Regions from separate parts of the Tepidibacter sp. Z1-5 genome, predicted to be linked through region 2. Evidence: riboswitches for the same ligand, from Rfam matches in the RefSeq annotation. Region 2 holds a riboswitch; each other region holds the start of a gene.
What was found. Region 2 has a riboswitch for cyclic di-GMP ahead of WJW32_RS11255 (transglutaminase-like domain-containing protein). Riboswitches for the same ligand answer to the same signal wherever they lie in the genome.
Positions count from the first base shown of each region.

Region 1 (4,245 bases), on a different contig from region 2:
ATATAATAATCTTCTTTTTCAAAGATTTTAAAAATAGATTTTTTATTATATTTAGATTCTAAAGCATCTATAAGCTTTATATAATCTTTTAATATATTTGATCTAGATATATATTTTCTTTGGTTTATTCTATCTTCTGATAAAAACTCATTTATATCATTTATTGCATAATTTATATCTACGTATATTTTTTCATATTTATTTTTTTCATTTTCAAATAAATTAGAATCCATTTTAACCACCTTAACTAGTTTTTATATTTTTGAAGTTCTAAGTCTAAATCTATATCATTTTCTAATTTTTCAAATTCTTCATCTAGAGAATCTGAATTATCTTTAAGTTCAGACATACCTTCTGCTAAAGCTTCTTTTTTAGAAATTTTTCTTTCAATATCATCTAAATCAATACTATTAGACCCATTATCTATATTTGCTAATATCTCATTTACCTTTTGAGATGCTTCAGCATTATTAAGTCTTGCAGCAGCTTCATCTCTGTAATGTCTTGTCTTTTTAATTTCATCTTCTAAGCTTATAAGTTTTGATTTTAATTGATCTGCTTTTATCTTAGCTTCATCATAAGATGTTTTTAAACTCTCATATTTTTTATCGGATTCTATTTTCTTTTGCAAAGCTTTTTTAGCTAAATCTTCATTATTTTTACTCATTGCAAGCTTGACTTTTTCATCAAAATCATTAGATTCTTTTAATGTTTCATCCATTTGCTTCTTTATTAAGTGTGCATTTCCTATTACTTCAGCTGAAGATAATTTAGCCTTATTAAGACTTTCTTCCATTTCTCTTATCTTAAGATCTAAAAGCTCTATAGGGTTTTCTGCTTTATCTAATGCACTATTTGCTTTTCCTTTTATAATGTTGTTTAATCTTTTAAAAATTCCCATTTAAACATACCTCCATATCATTTAATTATATTCACAAGTGGTTTTTAAAACTACTTGATGTACTTATGATAATATATAAATACAAAAAATGAAAATGCCATTTAGAGTGAAAAACGATTGAAAAATGATATTATATATAAATAACTTACAAATACTAATGCTTTCTTAAAAATGCTATAAATATAATAAGAAAAAATATTTAAAAATACAACACGTAGTTATTGAAACTACATAATGCTATTTTTACATTTTTTTAATAGGTTATATACATATTAAATGTAAACATTTGATACATTATTTGTTTAGAATAAAATACTTTGAATTTTTAAATACTAACAATGATAAAGCGAAACTTAATTTAAATAGAGTTTTTACTCTAGATAAATTTTTAATATGACATTATACAAGGAGGCTATTATAGTGTATATATGTGATTACCATGTGCACACAGAGTTTTCTTTTGACTGTGATACTCCTGTTGAGGAAGTTATAAAAAAAGGAATTTCTATGGGACTCAATGAAATGGCTTTCACTGATCATGTAGAGTATGATATTGAATTGATTGATTTTGATAAATACTTAAAAATGTACAATGAAATGAAAAATAAATATAAAGATAAAATAGATATTTTGTTAGGAGCTGAAATTGGATTTCAACATCATGTAATAGATGATATAGAAAAGTTAATTGATAAGTATCCTTTTGATTTTACTATATTATCAACTCATACAGTAGATAGGCTTGATATTTGTAATGGAGATTTTTTTAAAGATAAGGATTTAAAAAATGCTTATCTTAGATATTTTGAGAATATGCTAGAGAGTATAGAAAAATTTAAGAATTACAGCATATTAGGACATTTAGATTTTATAAGTAGATACACCAGGGATGATCAAAAGTTATTGTATAGTGACTATATAGATATAATAGATTCTATATTAACTAAAGCTATTGATAATGACTGTGGAATAGAAGTTAATACATCGGGGTATAGATATGGTTTAGACAGTGTACATCCACAAGTAGACATATTAAAAAGGTATAACGAGTTAGGTGGTCAAATAATAACTGTTGGATCTGATGCTCATAAATCAAAGGATATATGTGCAGATTTTGACATAGCATACGATATATTAAAAAATATAGGTTTTAAAAAAATTACTACATTCAAACAGAGAAAACCAGAATTTAAAAATATCCCATGATGGGATATTTTTTTGTAAATATGATATGGATTTTTCGTCTAAACATTGAGCTAGAAATCTATTTTGGATCAAAATGTAAAATAATATTGAGTATTATGTAAATTTATAGTAAAATAATTAGTGGAATAGGAATTGAGTATCGTACATAGTATAGGTCTGTATAATTTAAAAGAGATTACGATAATGGCAAACTTATTGAAAGGTAAGGACGCAAAGTTATGTGTCTAAGGGATGATAATCCTATGATTGACAGACTGCCAAAATTATTAATATGTTAGAGTTATATATTTTGAATGGTATTATAACTCTTAATTATTTTGTATATTAATAGGCATCTATGAAATCATAGATGTTTTTTTATTTCAAATTATAAAGCTTAGGAAAGATATAAAAGAATATAAGAATAAGGAGTAGGGTGTTTAAATGAAAAAAATGTTGAATTTTAAAAATAAAATAGGATCTAAACTTATTATAGTATTTATTTTGTTAATAACCATGTCACTAAGTGCATTAGGAATAACTTCGTATTTTAAATCAACAGCTATTCTAAAAGAGAATTTAAAAGATAACTCTTTTCAAATAGTTAAGCGAATAGAAGAAAATATGGCAACTTTTATAGAAGAAAATGAATTTAATATTATTCAAATGTCTCGTGATCCAAATGTTCAACAAGTTATATCGAACCTAGATTCACAAATGTGGATGATGGAAACTTTTAAAAGTTATAAAGAAGCTCATCCATTTGTTCAAAGTATTTATTTAGCTACGATAAATAGAAGTATGTATTTATATCCTCAAGCGGACCTACCAGAAGGATATGACCCTATTGAAAAAGATTGGTATAAAAATACTTTAAGTAAGAATGATATAGTGTGGGAAAAACCGTATAAAGATATAGTTACTGGAAAAATGGTTACAACTGTTTATATACCTGTATATAATACTTATAATGATAATGAATTGGTTGGTGTATTGGGAGTAGATATATCTTTAGAAAATTTTTCAACTAAAGTAAATAAACTTAAAATTGGGAAAAATGGTTATGCTGTTTTAGTAGATGAAGATTTAAAACTTATTACTCATAAAAATAAAGAACTTATAGGAACTCGTATAGATATAAAAGAAGTTGAAGAAGCTATACAGAAAACTAATGAGGGGAGCGTACCATATTCTAAAGATGAAAAAGGATTTTCAAAAGATAAAATTGCATTATTTACTAAAATAGATAAATTAGGATGGACTGTTATTGGAACTATGTATGTTGATGAAATTAAAGATGATACTAAGGTTTTATTTGATAATACATTAATTATAGGATTTATCTCTTTATTGATAGCTGGAATCACTTCTATTTTGTTTTCTAAGAATTTAACAAAACCTATAAAGATACTTTTAGATAATATGAAAAAAATACAAAAAGGTGACTTTACAATAAGATGTAATTTTAAAAGTAAAGATGAAATAGGTCAAATTGGAGAAGGATTTAATGAAATGCTTGATGATATTGGAAAACTTATAAATAATATACAAAATACATCGCAGGAAGTTAATAAGTCTGCACAAAACTTAGCAGGAACTTCAGAAGAGGTTAGTGCATCCGCTGAAGAAGTATCAAGAACTGTAGATGAGATAGCTAAAGGAGCTTCTAATCAAGCCAGTGAATCGGAGAAAGGATCCGCTTTAGCATCTAATTTGGCGAATAAACTTAATGAACTTTCGCAAAGTACTGATGATATGTTAAATTCTACAAAAGAAGTTATAGATGCTAATTTAATAGGGGTTAAAGTTATAGAAGAACTAAAGGAAATAACAGAATTAAATAATAAAGAAACTAAGAAAGTTGGACAAGCAATATTTGAGCAGAATGATAAGGCAAAAAATATAGCTAATATATTAGATACAATAAGTTCAATTGCAGATCAAACTAATTTACTAGCATTAAATGCTTCTATAGAAGCAGCAAGAGCAGGTGAAGCAGGAAGAGGATTTGCAGTAGTTGCTGATGAAATAAGAAAGCTTGCAGAAAGTTCAAGTAATGCAGCTAATGAAATAAAGGAAATTGTTATTAATATTCAAAATGATAGTAATAAAACTGTTGAAATTATGAATAAAGCAAAAGAAAGCACTATAAGTCAATC
Region 1 is NZ_JBBMMD010000036.1:229,287-233,531, forward strand. It holds gene WJW32_RS09625 (hypothetical protein) at 1-233, opposite strand, end outside; gene WJW32_RS09630 (PspA/IM30 family protein) at 248-901, opposite strand; gene WJW32_RS09635 (histidinol-phosphatase HisJ family protein) at 1,322-2,107, shown strand; cyclic di-GMP riboswitch class I at 2,283-2,369, shown strand; gene WJW32_RS09640 (methyl-accepting chemotaxis protein) at 2,531-4,245, shown strand, end outside.
Region 1: linked by a shared signal. The riboswitch ahead of WJW32_RS09640 (methyl-accepting chemotaxis protein) and the one ahead of WJW32_RS11255 (transglutaminase-like domain-containing protein) in region 2 are both predicted to bind cyclic di-GMP.

Region 2 (4,245 bases):
AGGTCTTTTTGTATATCTGCTGTTTAATGGTGTGTCATAAAATAACCCATATAGGGTAATCTAACCTTGATAATTGATTGATATATAATTATGATTTAATATGACGAGTATTTAAAAAAACTAAAATAAAGGTTGTGAAGAATTAATGATATATACTGTAACATTCAATCCAGCAATAGATTATATCGTGAATGTGAATGATTTTAAGACAGGAGAAGTTAATAGAGTTAACAGTGATATTAAGTATCCTGGAGGAAAGGGAATTAATGTATCTAGAGTTCTTAATAATTTTGGAGTAGATACAAAGGCGCTAGGTTTTATAGGTGGATTTACAGGAGAATTTATCAAAAACTATATAGAAGATGAAGGAGTAAAGACTGATTTTATAAAGGTTGAAGAAGATACAAGGATAAATGTTAAGTTGAAATCAAATGAAGAAACAGAAATAAATGGATATGGACCAACTATAACAGAAGAAAATTTAAATTCTTTATTCGATAAAATAAAAAAATTAAGTAATGAAGATATATTAGTTCTTGCAGGTAATGCTCAAAAAAGTGTTCCAAGAGATATATATGCTCAAATACAGAATATATGTATTGAGAATAATGTAAAAGTAGTTGTAGATACTACTGGTGAAGCGTTGTTGAATACTTTGAAGAACAAACCTTTTTTAATAAAGCCAAACATCCATGAACTTATCGAAGTGCTAAATGTAAATATAGATAATATAGATGAGACTATACACTATGCAAAAAAGCTTGTAAATATGGGTGCACAAAATGTAATAATATCAATGGCTGGTGATGGAGCATTACTTATATGTGATGAAGGTGTATATAAAGCTACAACTCCAAATGGAGAGGTTAAAAATTCTGTTGGAGCAGGAGATTCTCTTATAGCTGGTTTTTTAGCTAGTTATTATGAGGAAAAAGACATTTTAAAAGCTTTTAAGCTTTCAGTAGCAACTGGTAGTGCAACTGCATTTTCTCTGGATCTATGTATAAAAAAATATGCTTTGAGTTTGCTAAATCAGGTTGATATAAAAAAAATAAGCTAAAGAAAAATTAAAAAAATAGTATTATTATAGATTTAATAAAACTTGAAAATTTATATAAAAAGATAGCAAAATTAGAAACAGAAGAAGATAAAGTGTGGCAAGAATTTGAATCTATAATGGATAAATATTTTGAAGATGATGAAGAATTTCCAAAGTTTGAGAAATTACTAGGAGAAGAGATAGAAAAATTTAATGAAGAACAAATTAAAGAATTAAAAGATTTATATTCAAAAATTCTAGTATACGAAAAAGATAAGAATTACAGAAAAGCAGATTTACTTTGGGAAGAATTTGGTAGATAGATTTTATAGAGTTGAAGAGTCTAGACATAGACAATCAGGAGAAATTGGATTAGGGTTATCAATTGTAAAAAATATATTAGAACTTCATGGCAGTGAATATGGAGTAGAAAATACTGATTCTGGAGTAATATTTTATTTTACATTATAAAAAGTCTTTTTAGATATATGTATTATATGATATAATAAGTATAAATACAATAGATTAAAGAGATAGTTTTACTGATAATAGCAAACTTGTTGAAAGACAAGGACGCAAAGCTATAGGGCCTTCCTCAGAAATGAAATGGCAGCCAGCTACCAAAGGAAACTTTTATTATTATCAATAAAGCTTTTTCTCGAAATGGCAAACTTATTGAAAGATAAGGACGCAAAACTATAGGGCCTTCCTCAGAAATGAGATGGTAGCCAGCTATCGAAGGGAGAGTTTTTTATGTTAAAAAAACTATTTGCAATAATATATATAATATCTATATTTTTTATAAGAGAAAACGTTATATTCGCTGATAACAGCCCATTTGATTTATCTAGTATTAATCAAGGGATTATTGAAGTTAAGTATGAATTAAATGCAAATGTAAAAACAAAAATGATGATTGAACATAATGGTCAAAAATATTACTATGATTTATTAACATCAGATGAAACTTTTCCATTACAAATGGGAAATGGTAAATATATGGTTGCTATTTGTGAACAAAAAGAAGGAAAACAATATGTAATAAAAAACCAAGAACGCTTTGAAGTTAAGTTACAAAATGAAAAAGAAGTTTATTTAAATAGTAATCAAGTAATTTCTTGGGATGAGAGTAATTCGGCAGTACAATTAGCAAAAAAACTTACTGAAGGAACGAATGACGACGAAGAAAAAGTTAGTATTATTCATGATTATATAGTAAAAAATATACAATATGATTCAGGCAAATATGCATCTTTAGATAAAACGTATTTACCAAATGTAGATGATATTTTACAAAGTAAAAAAGGAATATGTTATGATTATGCTTCTTTATTTGCAGTAATGCTTAGAAGTGTAGATGTTCCGACTAAATTAGTAAAAGGATATAAAGATGATATTTCAGAATATCATGCATGGAATGAAGTATATGTAAATAATAATTGGGCAACAGTAGATTGCACCTATGATACAGCTTTATATGCAGGAAATTTAGGAACAGAAATAGTTAAAGATTCAAATCAATATAGAACTGAAAAAGTATATTAAATATTTCGAATAAAGAGGAGCGTTCAACTTGAATAGCTTCTTTCTTTATTAAAAAAATCACGATATGACAAAAAAATAAAATAAATGACAAAATAAAACAAAAATCACTTGACAATTATCTGGATTTTTATTATTATTTAATTACAAATGATTTATATAAGGTTTGGAAGAAACGAAAATAGCTTCTGAATTTAAATCATATGGAACAAAAAATTAAAATATGAATAATATCGTAGATAGCAATTAAAGACAACAGTCTATTATTGTTTAAGCTTTAACTGCTCTACGACAAAAGTACCTATTTTTTATTAAGGTGATTTTGTCGTGGAGCAGTTTTTTTGTTCCCTACAAAATATTATGAAAGGAGGCTTTTATTAAAATTGAGGATTTTTAATAAAAAAAGAATATCTATTTTAACTGTACTTGCTTTAATAGTTCAACTGCATGTACCGTATTTTACAGGAATAGTATTTGCAGAAGATACTAGAGGATTATCGGTTAAGATAAAGGAAGAAATTATTACAGGAACAGAAACCTTTAATACAACAGGAAAAGCTACTGCTGAAAGTTGTCCACCAGGAGATGACTATAGCAAAAATGACAATTATATAAGAACATTGGACACCGTAGGATATACCATAGATTATAGTGTTAATCCTGAAGGTTATGTTGCTAAAAATTCTGTTTTAACAGCAACATTAAGTGCAGGTACAGATGGAAATCCTATTGTTGTTTGGGATTCAAATTTAAAAAATTTATACTTAGGGTTAACTATATCTAGTGATGGAAGAACACTTAAATACGATTTAGGCGATAAAAAAGGAGGAAATGCATATAGTTTTTCTCCTACGGCTAAAGTTTTAGGAACTTCTAAGAATGGGGAAAAGTTTAACTTAGATGTAACTTTTGCAGCTGATGATGTATCAAGTGTAAGTGACACTAGTAGAGATATAATTGTTTCAGCATTTCCAAAATTAGATTTAGGAGTTGATATATACAATTCAAGACCTGCATTGGGACCATCTGGAGAATTAGGACTTGTAGTTTATTCTACTATAGATGTATTAATAAAGGATGGAAAGGGTAGCGAATCTGTAAATGAGGACTTAAATTTTGATGTTGACTTATCCCAGCTTAGAAGCCTTGGAATGAACCCTAAAATTTATGATTTCTCTTTAGATGAAAAAGCAGTAGCACCACATGGTGATTATGGATGGATTCATTGGCATACTAAAAGACCTTATGGAAAAGGTGGAGGAGATAATAAAGTAACAAGCTCTGGAACTTTTACTGCAAATCAATTCAGTCCAGGAGATGATGTAAATATAACTATATCAGATGCAGATTTAAGTGGAAATCATACTCCTATTCAAAATGCAGATGGAAGTACAATAGCTTTAGATGATAAGTATGTAGTTTGTGGTACTCTTGCTCTGTGGATACCGGGTGATGAAATACCTGTTGAAGATACAGAAATTGAAATTTCTTATAAAAACTTTGATCCTAATGCAATAAGTGGACAATCAAATTTTGGAACTGAAATTGAACCGATTTCCAATAATACAGATAGAACAACTATTAGAAGACCAGTAGGAATAGCAGGAGCAACCATCGATGAATGGTATGAAGAAACTATAGGTGGAAAACTTTCTGGTGAAGAT
Region 2 is NZ_JBBMMD010000046.1:47,690-51,934, reverse strand. It holds gene pfkB (1-phosphofructokinase) at 146-1,060, shown strand; gene WJW32_RS11265 (hypothetical protein) at 1,153-1,362, shown strand; gene WJW32_RS11260 (ATP-binding protein) at 1,352-1,510, shown strand; cyclic di-GMP riboswitch class I at 1,580-1,664, shown strand; cyclic di-GMP riboswitch class I at 1,695-1,779, shown strand; gene WJW32_RS11255 (transglutaminase-like domain-containing protein) at 1,793-2,584, shown strand; gene WJW32_RS11250 (MucBP domain-containing protein) at 2,965-4,245, shown strand, end outside.

Region 3 (4,245 bases), on a different contig from region 2:
GTATACATAAAATACCTCCAAGGATAACTATTATATTTTTAAAGAACTAATGTTCTGGTATGATTTAAAATATAGGTGAGGATACATAGGGATAAGAATTAATAGAATAGATAAAGCGTTCGAAGAAAAGATGACACAGAAAGATTTAAAAGTTATGCTTATTGATGAAAAGTTTTTAAGAGAAAAAGGTAAATCATTTAGTAATGTATAAAAAAATTACAGAATTTATAAGGTGAATAAGTAATGAACAATAAAGAAAATAACGTAAAAGAATTTTATCTAGATTTTTTGAATGGACATAGTTATGTAATGGTAGATACAAAAAGGAATATAGTATATGAAAAGCCTTCTGGTGTATGGCAAAAAGATAATTTTAAGCTTTTTCATAAATTGTATGAAGAAAAAGTTATACCTTTATTAAAAGGAGAACCCTTTGCTATATGCAATAATGCTGTTTATTATAAAATTTCTTTAATAGAAGAAGAAATAAAAAAACATAATGAGTGGCTTGCACAAAATAATTTAGTAAAAGTGGTTTTAGTAGTAGGTGGGCATATAGAAAAAAAAGATCATTTAGAAGAAGCTAAAAATAATTTAGAGCCTAAAATTGTTAATACTTTACAAGAAGCAGAAGCGTGGTTAAAGGAACAAGGGTTTTAAAAACATTTGTATACAATGAACTTATATATATTGTATGAAAAAATTAAGAAGGTAGGTATTCTCAATTAGATGCAGCACTGGTAGCAGGACCAGCAGCTTTAAAAGCTATAAAAGGTGGAGCTAAAATAGTTACAACTGGAGAAAATCTAATTGATGGGACTATTGTAGTTGTAGAGAGTGATAAAATAGTAAAAGAGCATCCACAAATTGTGGAGAAATTTTTAAAGGTTCAAAAAAATAGTGTTGAGTATATAGAGAATAATTTAGAAGAATCCTTTAAGATAACTTTACAGGAAACTGGACTTTCAAGAGAAGATGTAAAACAGATGTATAATTGGTATGATTTTAATCCTGAAATAAAGGATTCAGACATAGATGGACTTAAAAAAATTAAAAAATTTTTATCAAAAAGTGGTATGCTTGAAAAAAAATAGTATAATTTAAAAAATATAGATAATTAATGTTAAAAATACGTTAAAAGTAATAAAAAAACGTGGGGAATTATGCCAAAATGTGATACAATTTAAAGGTGAAGTTGTAATTTTGAAATGAAATAAAAAGTGAATGTATGACGATACTAGCAAACTTATCGAAAGATAAGGACGCAAAGATATGGGTCTAAGGGATTATAAAATCCTATGATTGCCAGTTTGCCCAAGCATATAATATAAATATTATATTAAAAAATGTTAAAGTAAAGGTGTCTATAATCATAGGCATCTTTTGTTTTTTAACAAAATAAGTGTGCTTGATTTTGAATTTTAGAAATGAAGAATATAATTTTTTAAAAAAATTATAATTAATATTTTAAAAACATTAAAGTGTTTAAAAAAAATGTCGAAATATAATGTGATTTAGGTGTGAAGTGCTGATTTTAAAATAAAATGCAAGTACTAATTAAAAACATAAAAAGAAAAGATATAATATTGGGAGGATGAAATATGAAGAAAATATTAAAATTTAGAAATAATTCTATATCATTTAAAATTATAACAACGACTTTGATTGTATTTTTAGTAACAATATCAATATTAGCTGGAGTTTCTTTAAGTAGTATAAAAAAAGAAATGATAAACGAAACGGAAAAAATGGGTATGGAGTTAGTCGAAGCTATGGCTAATGAAATTGAAACTACTAATTTAGCTTTAAATCAGATAGAATCTCTTTTAACAGATAAAATAAAAACTGTAGGTCAAATTATAGGTCAAAATCCTAATATATCCAATGAACTTTTAGTCAAAATAGCAGAGCTTACAGGAGTATCAGAGATAAACATACAGGATTCAAAAGGAATAACATTATATTCAAATTTTGAAGAATATGTAGGAGAGGGCTATCCAGAAGATAGTGCTGTACAAGCTATAATAAGAGGAGAAAAAAAAGAAGTAATTGAAGAAATAAGAAAAAGTGAGGATTCAGATGATTATTATAAATATGGAGCTGTAGCTTTAGAAAATGGTGGTTTTATTCAAGTGGGAATATTAGCCAATAAAATAGAAGAATTAAAATCATCAATGGATATTCAAAAAAAAGTTGAAAGAATAGCAAATCAAGAAGATATTGCATATGCTCTTGTAATAGATAAAAATTTAAAAGCAGTGGCTCATAGTAATAAAGAGAGAATAGGAATAGAGTTAAATGATGAAGGAAGTAAAACTGCAGCTATTGAAGGTAAGGCGTATTCATCTAAATATAATTATCAAGGAGAAGAAGTTTATGATGTATTGGTTCCTTTGTATAAAGATGGAATACATATAGGAGCTGTAGATATAGGTATATCTATGAAACATATAAATAATGCATTAAAAATGCTCTTGGTTAAATCTATAATTATAGCAATTATTTCTTTTATAGTTGGAGGAATTATAATAGCTTTATTAATAAAAAAGATAACAAATCCATTAAAAACACTTGTTGAAGTAGCAGATAAAGTTTCAAATGGGGATTTAACGCAAGATATAAATATTCAAAGTAAAGATGAAGTGGGAGTATTAGCAGATAGCTTTAATAAAATGATAAATAATTTAAGGAATATAACAAGCAAAATTCAAGATGTTGCACTGAATGTATCATCATATTCTCAGCAACTATTCTCAGCAGCTGAGCAGGCTTCCGCAGTTTCAGAGCAAATAGCTATGTCAACTCAAGATGTAGCAAATGGAGCAGAAAAACAAGTTAAATCAACAACATTAGTTTCAAATAATATAAAAGAAGTAGTTTGTAATATAGAAAAAATTAATGATGAAATTAATGATGTAGTAGATAATGCAGATAATACAAGTGAATTAGCATTAGATGGTAGAGAAAAAATGGATAATATGATAAAACAGATGAATGCAATTAAAGATAGTGTAAATTATACATCTAATATAATGAATGAATTTGAAAAAACATCTGATGAAATAGGAAATATAGTACAAGTTATAAATAATATAGCAGATCAAACAAATTTACTTGCACTTAATGCAGCGATTGAAGCTGCTAGAGCCGGTGAATCTGGAAGAGGGTTTGCAGTCGTAGCGGATGAAATAAGAAAACTTGCTGAAGAATCAATTAAATCATCAGATAATATAAAAAAATTAATAAATAAAACTCAAGAAAATACTAAAAAAGCTCTTGTATCAATGGAAGAAGGTAATAAAGAAACTGAAAAAGGAGAATTAGTTGTAAAAGAAGTAGGAATTTCTTTAAAAGAAATAATACAAGGATTCGATTTAACAAAAGATAAATTAGATATAGCAAACAAAAATATACTAGAAGTAAATAAAAATGCAGAAAATATTGTGAATCTAGTAGATGAAATAGAGTCTATTTCAGAAGAATCAGCAGCAAACACAGAAGAAGTAGCTGCTTCAAGTGAAGAACAATCTGCAACTATAGAAGAAATAACTAGATCGGTAGAAGAATTAGCAAATATGTCAAGAGAGCTTGAAGAAATCATACAAATATTTAAATTAAATTAAGAGTATGTAATAAAAAACTTAGCTGTATTTAATACAGCTAAGTTTTTTATTTGCACTACCTGATAAGAAAATATTACCGTATTATGATCTATAAGAAGCATTAATTTTCACATAATCAAAACTTAAATCACATCCCCAAGCAGTTGCACAATACTGACCATCTTTTAAGTCTATAATTATATTTATATGTTCTTGGCTCAATATATTCTTTGCTAATTCTTCATCAAAAGAAATTCCTTTTCCATTTTTGAAAAGCTGTATAGTTCCTGTTTTATTTTGAAAAAACACATCTATTTTTTCTGGAGAAAATTCTGCATTAGAATAACCTAAAGAACATACTATTCTTCCCCAATTGGCATCTTCTCCGAAAAATGCTGATTTTACTAAACTAGAAGATATAACAGATTTAGCACATAATTTAGCATCTTTTAGAGTCTTAGCATTATTTAAAGAAACTTCTAAAAGCTTTGTAGCACCTTCTCCATCTTTTGCTATCATTTTAGCAAGCTCTTTATTTACAAAATCTAAAGCTTCTTTGAATTTTATAAAATTATCATCTTTTGAATCTATAATAGAGTTGTTAGCAGTTTTATTTGCCATGGCTATAACCATATCATTAGTA
Region 3 is NZ_JBBMMD010000009.1:75,520-79,764, reverse strand. It holds gene WJW32_RS02330 (hypothetical protein) at 244-660, shown strand; gene WJW32_RS02325 (hypothetical protein) at 870-1,094, shown strand; cyclic di-GMP riboswitch class I at 1,230-1,318, shown strand; gene WJW32_RS02320 (methyl-accepting chemotaxis protein) at 1,602-3,623, shown strand; gene argJ (bifunctional ornithine acetyltransferase/N-acetylglutamate synthase) at 3,705-4,245, opposite strand, start outside.
Region 3: linked by a shared signal. The riboswitch ahead of WJW32_RS02320 (methyl-accepting chemotaxis protein) and the one ahead of WJW32_RS11255 (transglutaminase-like domain-containing protein) in region 2 are both predicted to bind cyclic di-GMP.

Region 4 (4,245 bases), on a different contig from region 2:
AAAGTTAAAGAAGATACTGATAAGTCAAAGCAGGCAAATATCGAAGGAATAAAGAATATGAAAGCATTAGTAGATAAGTTTAAAGAAACAACAAAGGCAAATGAAGAAGTAGCTCAGAATGTAGAAATTCTTGCAGATAAATCCAATTCTATTGGACAGATAGTAAATACTATTGAAGATATAGCAGAACAAACAAATCTTCTAGCTTTAAATGCAGCTATAGAATCTGCAAGAGCAGGGGAGGCTGGAAGAGGATTTGCAGTTGTAGCAGACCAAATAAAAAAATTAGCAGAACAAACAGGATTATCTACAAAGAAAATAAGTGATATGATAGAAGAAATCCAAAGTCAAGTAGGTGAAGTTAAGATAAATATTGGGAAAGGTCAGGATATAAATAAAGAAGCGATTCTATCTATGCAAGAATCTGAAAGATCATTTAAAAGTATAGATGAAACTATCGAAAATATGACGAAGAATATAGATAGATTGGTGGAAAATATACATCTTGTGAATAAAGATAAGGATGAGGTTATAGTTTCAATCGAAGGTATATCAGCTATAACGGAACAATCAAGTGCATCTACTGAAATGGTTTTATGTTCTATGGAAGAACAAAGTAGTATAATGCAGAATATATCAAGTAGTGCTAATGATTTAAAAACTGTAGCTAATAGATTAGATGAAGTAGTTAAAAAATTTAGCTTATAGATAAGATTATACTGTACCCTATAGAGTAGACATTAAAAAGTTTATTCCATAGGGTATTTATATATAATATAAGAAAGTAATATTATTTATTAACTATGAATAGGGTTAATTCTTCCAAAAGATTATAATGTTTATCTTTTGTTTTAACAATAGGTCTCATTGGCATATATTTATTTTGTTGATATACGACACCTACATCTCCACTACTAAGCTTAACTTCCATACCAGTTGGATATATATAAATATTTTTTTTGAAAACTTTAATTATATTTTCATCAAAATATGTAGATGATTTTCCTATAATCTCTTCAAAAGCTTCAAAAGGCTGCAATCCTTTCTTTGAAATCAAATTATCATATTCATTACATATAGCAACTATTTTTGAAAACTCATATATATCATTTCCATTTTGTTGATTTGGATAACCTAATCCATCTACTCTTTCATGATGCTGAAGTGCTATTATATAAGAAGTAACATTTATTCCTTTACTATTTCTTAAAATATCTATACCTTTTACTGTATGATTTTCATCATCACTTAAAGCATATCCTATATCATGTAAAAATGCACCTAACACTAAATTATATAATTTTTCATAATTATAGTTTAAATTGATACCTATAATAGCAGAGAGAATAGCAACATTTAAACTATGAACATATATACTATTTTCTATATTTCTTACGCCATTAGAAACTGAAAGTGTATTTTCTGAAATAGATAAGTTTTGTAAAATTTCTTTAAGTAAATTTGTTATTTGTGATTCATCAAAATATCCATTTTTTTTTATAGAATTAAATGCTTCTTCTAAAAGCTGTATACATTTTAATTGCGTATTTACATCAATCACATCTTCTACTACAATATCTTCAGTTCCTTCTTCTTCAACATAAGCACTATAAATACCAAGTCCATTTAGTTTTTTTATAGCAAAATCTGACAGTTTTCCTCCTTTGTTTAATACAATATTTCCGTTTTTATTATAAACAGGTTTTGACAATTCACTTCCAACATGTTTGTCTGATAAAAAAATTAATTTCATATACCAGTCCTCCTTGATTATAATTTGTTATATTATTTTAATATCATTAGAAATCTATAAAAATAAAAAAAGATGTCTATAGGACATAGACATCTTTTGCCTTAACATTTTTATGTTATATATTTTAGCATTAAATAATTATCTGCTTTGAGATTTATTTAATACTCAAAATAAAACTTATTAAAATAAGCTTTATTTCACTTTTCGGCAAACTGGCAATCATAGAATTTATATCCCTTAGACCCATGTCTTTGCGTCCTTACCTTTAGGTAAGTTTGCTATTATCGTAATATATTATTTTGTTGTCATTAAAAAAATAGATAATAAAATAATTGGTATATTTTATTATCAATATATTCCATTATAACAATATTTTATTTAATATTAAAGGATTATTTATTATAATTCGTATAATATTAAAAAATAATAATAAATAATCAGTATTAATATTGCATTAATACAACTTTTATCTATCAAAAAAAAATGATTTTATCACTGCAAAGTACTCTCTTATAAAATATTTAGGAGCTATACTGGTTATCGTTTTAGAGGGCATACCATAAGGAATAAATCCTAATCTTTTAGCTATAAATTTAGATCTAAATAAATGAAATTCATTTGTAACAATCATAATTTTATGGTTGTCTTTACCATCTGATTTTTTTAGGATTTCTTTTGTAAATTTTAGATTTTCCATTGTATTTGTAGATTTATTCTCCTGTATAATTTTATTTTCATCTATTCCATTTAAAACTAAGTAGTCTCTCATAGCTTGAGCTTCAGTAAGATTTTCGCCTTTACCTTGACCTCCACAAACAACTATTTTAGCATTAGGATTATTTTCTATGAATTCTAAAGATTTATTCATACGACCTAATAATGTAGGCGATAAAACATCTCCCCAAAGACCTGATCCTAAAACTACTAGATATTCAACATCATATTCCTTATCTTCTTGGCCATTAATTATAATAAGTCCTTCAATCATAATAAAAGAAGATACTAATATTAAAACTATTATTTTAATTAATTTTACTATTAATGTTTTTTTCATACTCACTTCATCCTTTGTATATATTTTACTATATTTATAGTATATATACTATAACACAAAAAATGGTTATAAAAATATTACATTTATATATTAAAAAATAAGTTGTTAGGTACTAAAAAATTTTAAAGCAATTTAAGTATATTGGTAGCATCAAATTGATAATAAATGTAAAATATTATATAATCTAAGTTAAATGATGGCAGGGGATGAAAAGATGGAAGGAAGTTTAGATTTAGAAATTAATAAAGAAGAAATAACAAGTAATTTGGATAGTGTAGGATGTGTTTTTCAAGAGGATAGGTTGTTACCTTTTAAAACGGTATACGAAAATATAGCTATTGTAGATAAGGAAAAAAATCACAAGAAAATAAGGTAATAATAGAAGCCGAGGTTTTAAGTCAACCAAATGTTTCTATTGGAACAAACTTTCAAATTGAAAAAGCGAACTTAAATACTGATAGAGTATTTAAGTTCGCTTTGGTTAGTATAGTTATTGTTGAAGTGATTTGCATTAAATGGTAAATTAGAAGATGAGGAGGGATTTACCATGAATGTAAGAGATAGAGTATATGAACTTAGAAATTTAATGAAAAAATACGATATTGATGCCTATATAATTCCATCAGATGATAGCCATCAAAGCGAATATGTAGGAGATTATTTTAAGTGTAGAGAATTTATTTCTGGATTTACAGGTTCAGCTGGAACTGTAGTAGTAACTCAAAATGAAGCAGGTCTTTGGACTGATGGAAGATATTTCATACAAGCTGCCACTCAGTTAGAGGGAAGTAAAATTAAATTATTCAAAATGGGTGAAGAAGGTATACCTACTGTAGAAGAGTATTTATATGAATCTATGGAAATTGGATCTACATTGGGGTTTGATGGAAAAGTAGTGTCTGCTAAAATAGGGGATAACTTAAGAGATAAGTTAAGTGATAAAAATATAAAAATATCTTATGAATATGATTTGATTGACAAGATATGGGATGATAGACCAAAACTATCTGACAAAAAGGCATTTTTGATGGATATTAAGTATTCTGGAGAGAGCAGCAGCTCTAAATTATCTAGATTAAGAGAAATTATGAAACAAAAAAATGTAACTACCCATATTATAGCTACATTAGAGGATATAGCATGGCTATTCAATATAAGAGGGGATGATGTAAAGTACAATCCTGTTGTTCTTTCTTACTGTATAGTTAGATTGGATGAAGCATTTTTATTTATTGATGAGAATAAATTAAATGATGAAATATTAAAAGAACTAAATGATGTAAATATAAATATATTGTCATATAATGCTGTTTATGACTTTATAAAAAATATAGATAAAAATGAACGTGTATTACTAGATAAAACAAATATTAACTATGCAATTTTAAATAGCATACCTAAAGGTGTAGAAATTATAAACGATTTTAATCCGATTATG
Region 4 is NZ_JBBMMD010000013.1:12,353-16,597, reverse strand. It holds gene WJW32_RS02960 (methyl-accepting chemotaxis protein) at 1-708, shown strand, start outside; gene WJW32_RS02955 (HD-GYP domain-containing protein) at 791-1,753, opposite strand; cyclic di-GMP riboswitch class I at 1,957-2,043, opposite strand; gene WJW32_RS02950 (YdcF family protein) at 2,220-2,807, opposite strand; gene WJW32_RS02945 (hypothetical protein) at 3,022-3,183, shown strand; gene WJW32_RS02940 (aminopeptidase P family protein) at 3,355-4,245, shown strand, end outside.
Region 4: linked by a shared signal. The riboswitch ahead of WJW32_RS02955 (HD-GYP domain-containing protein) and the one ahead of WJW32_RS11255 (transglutaminase-like domain-containing protein) in region 2 are both predicted to bind cyclic di-GMP.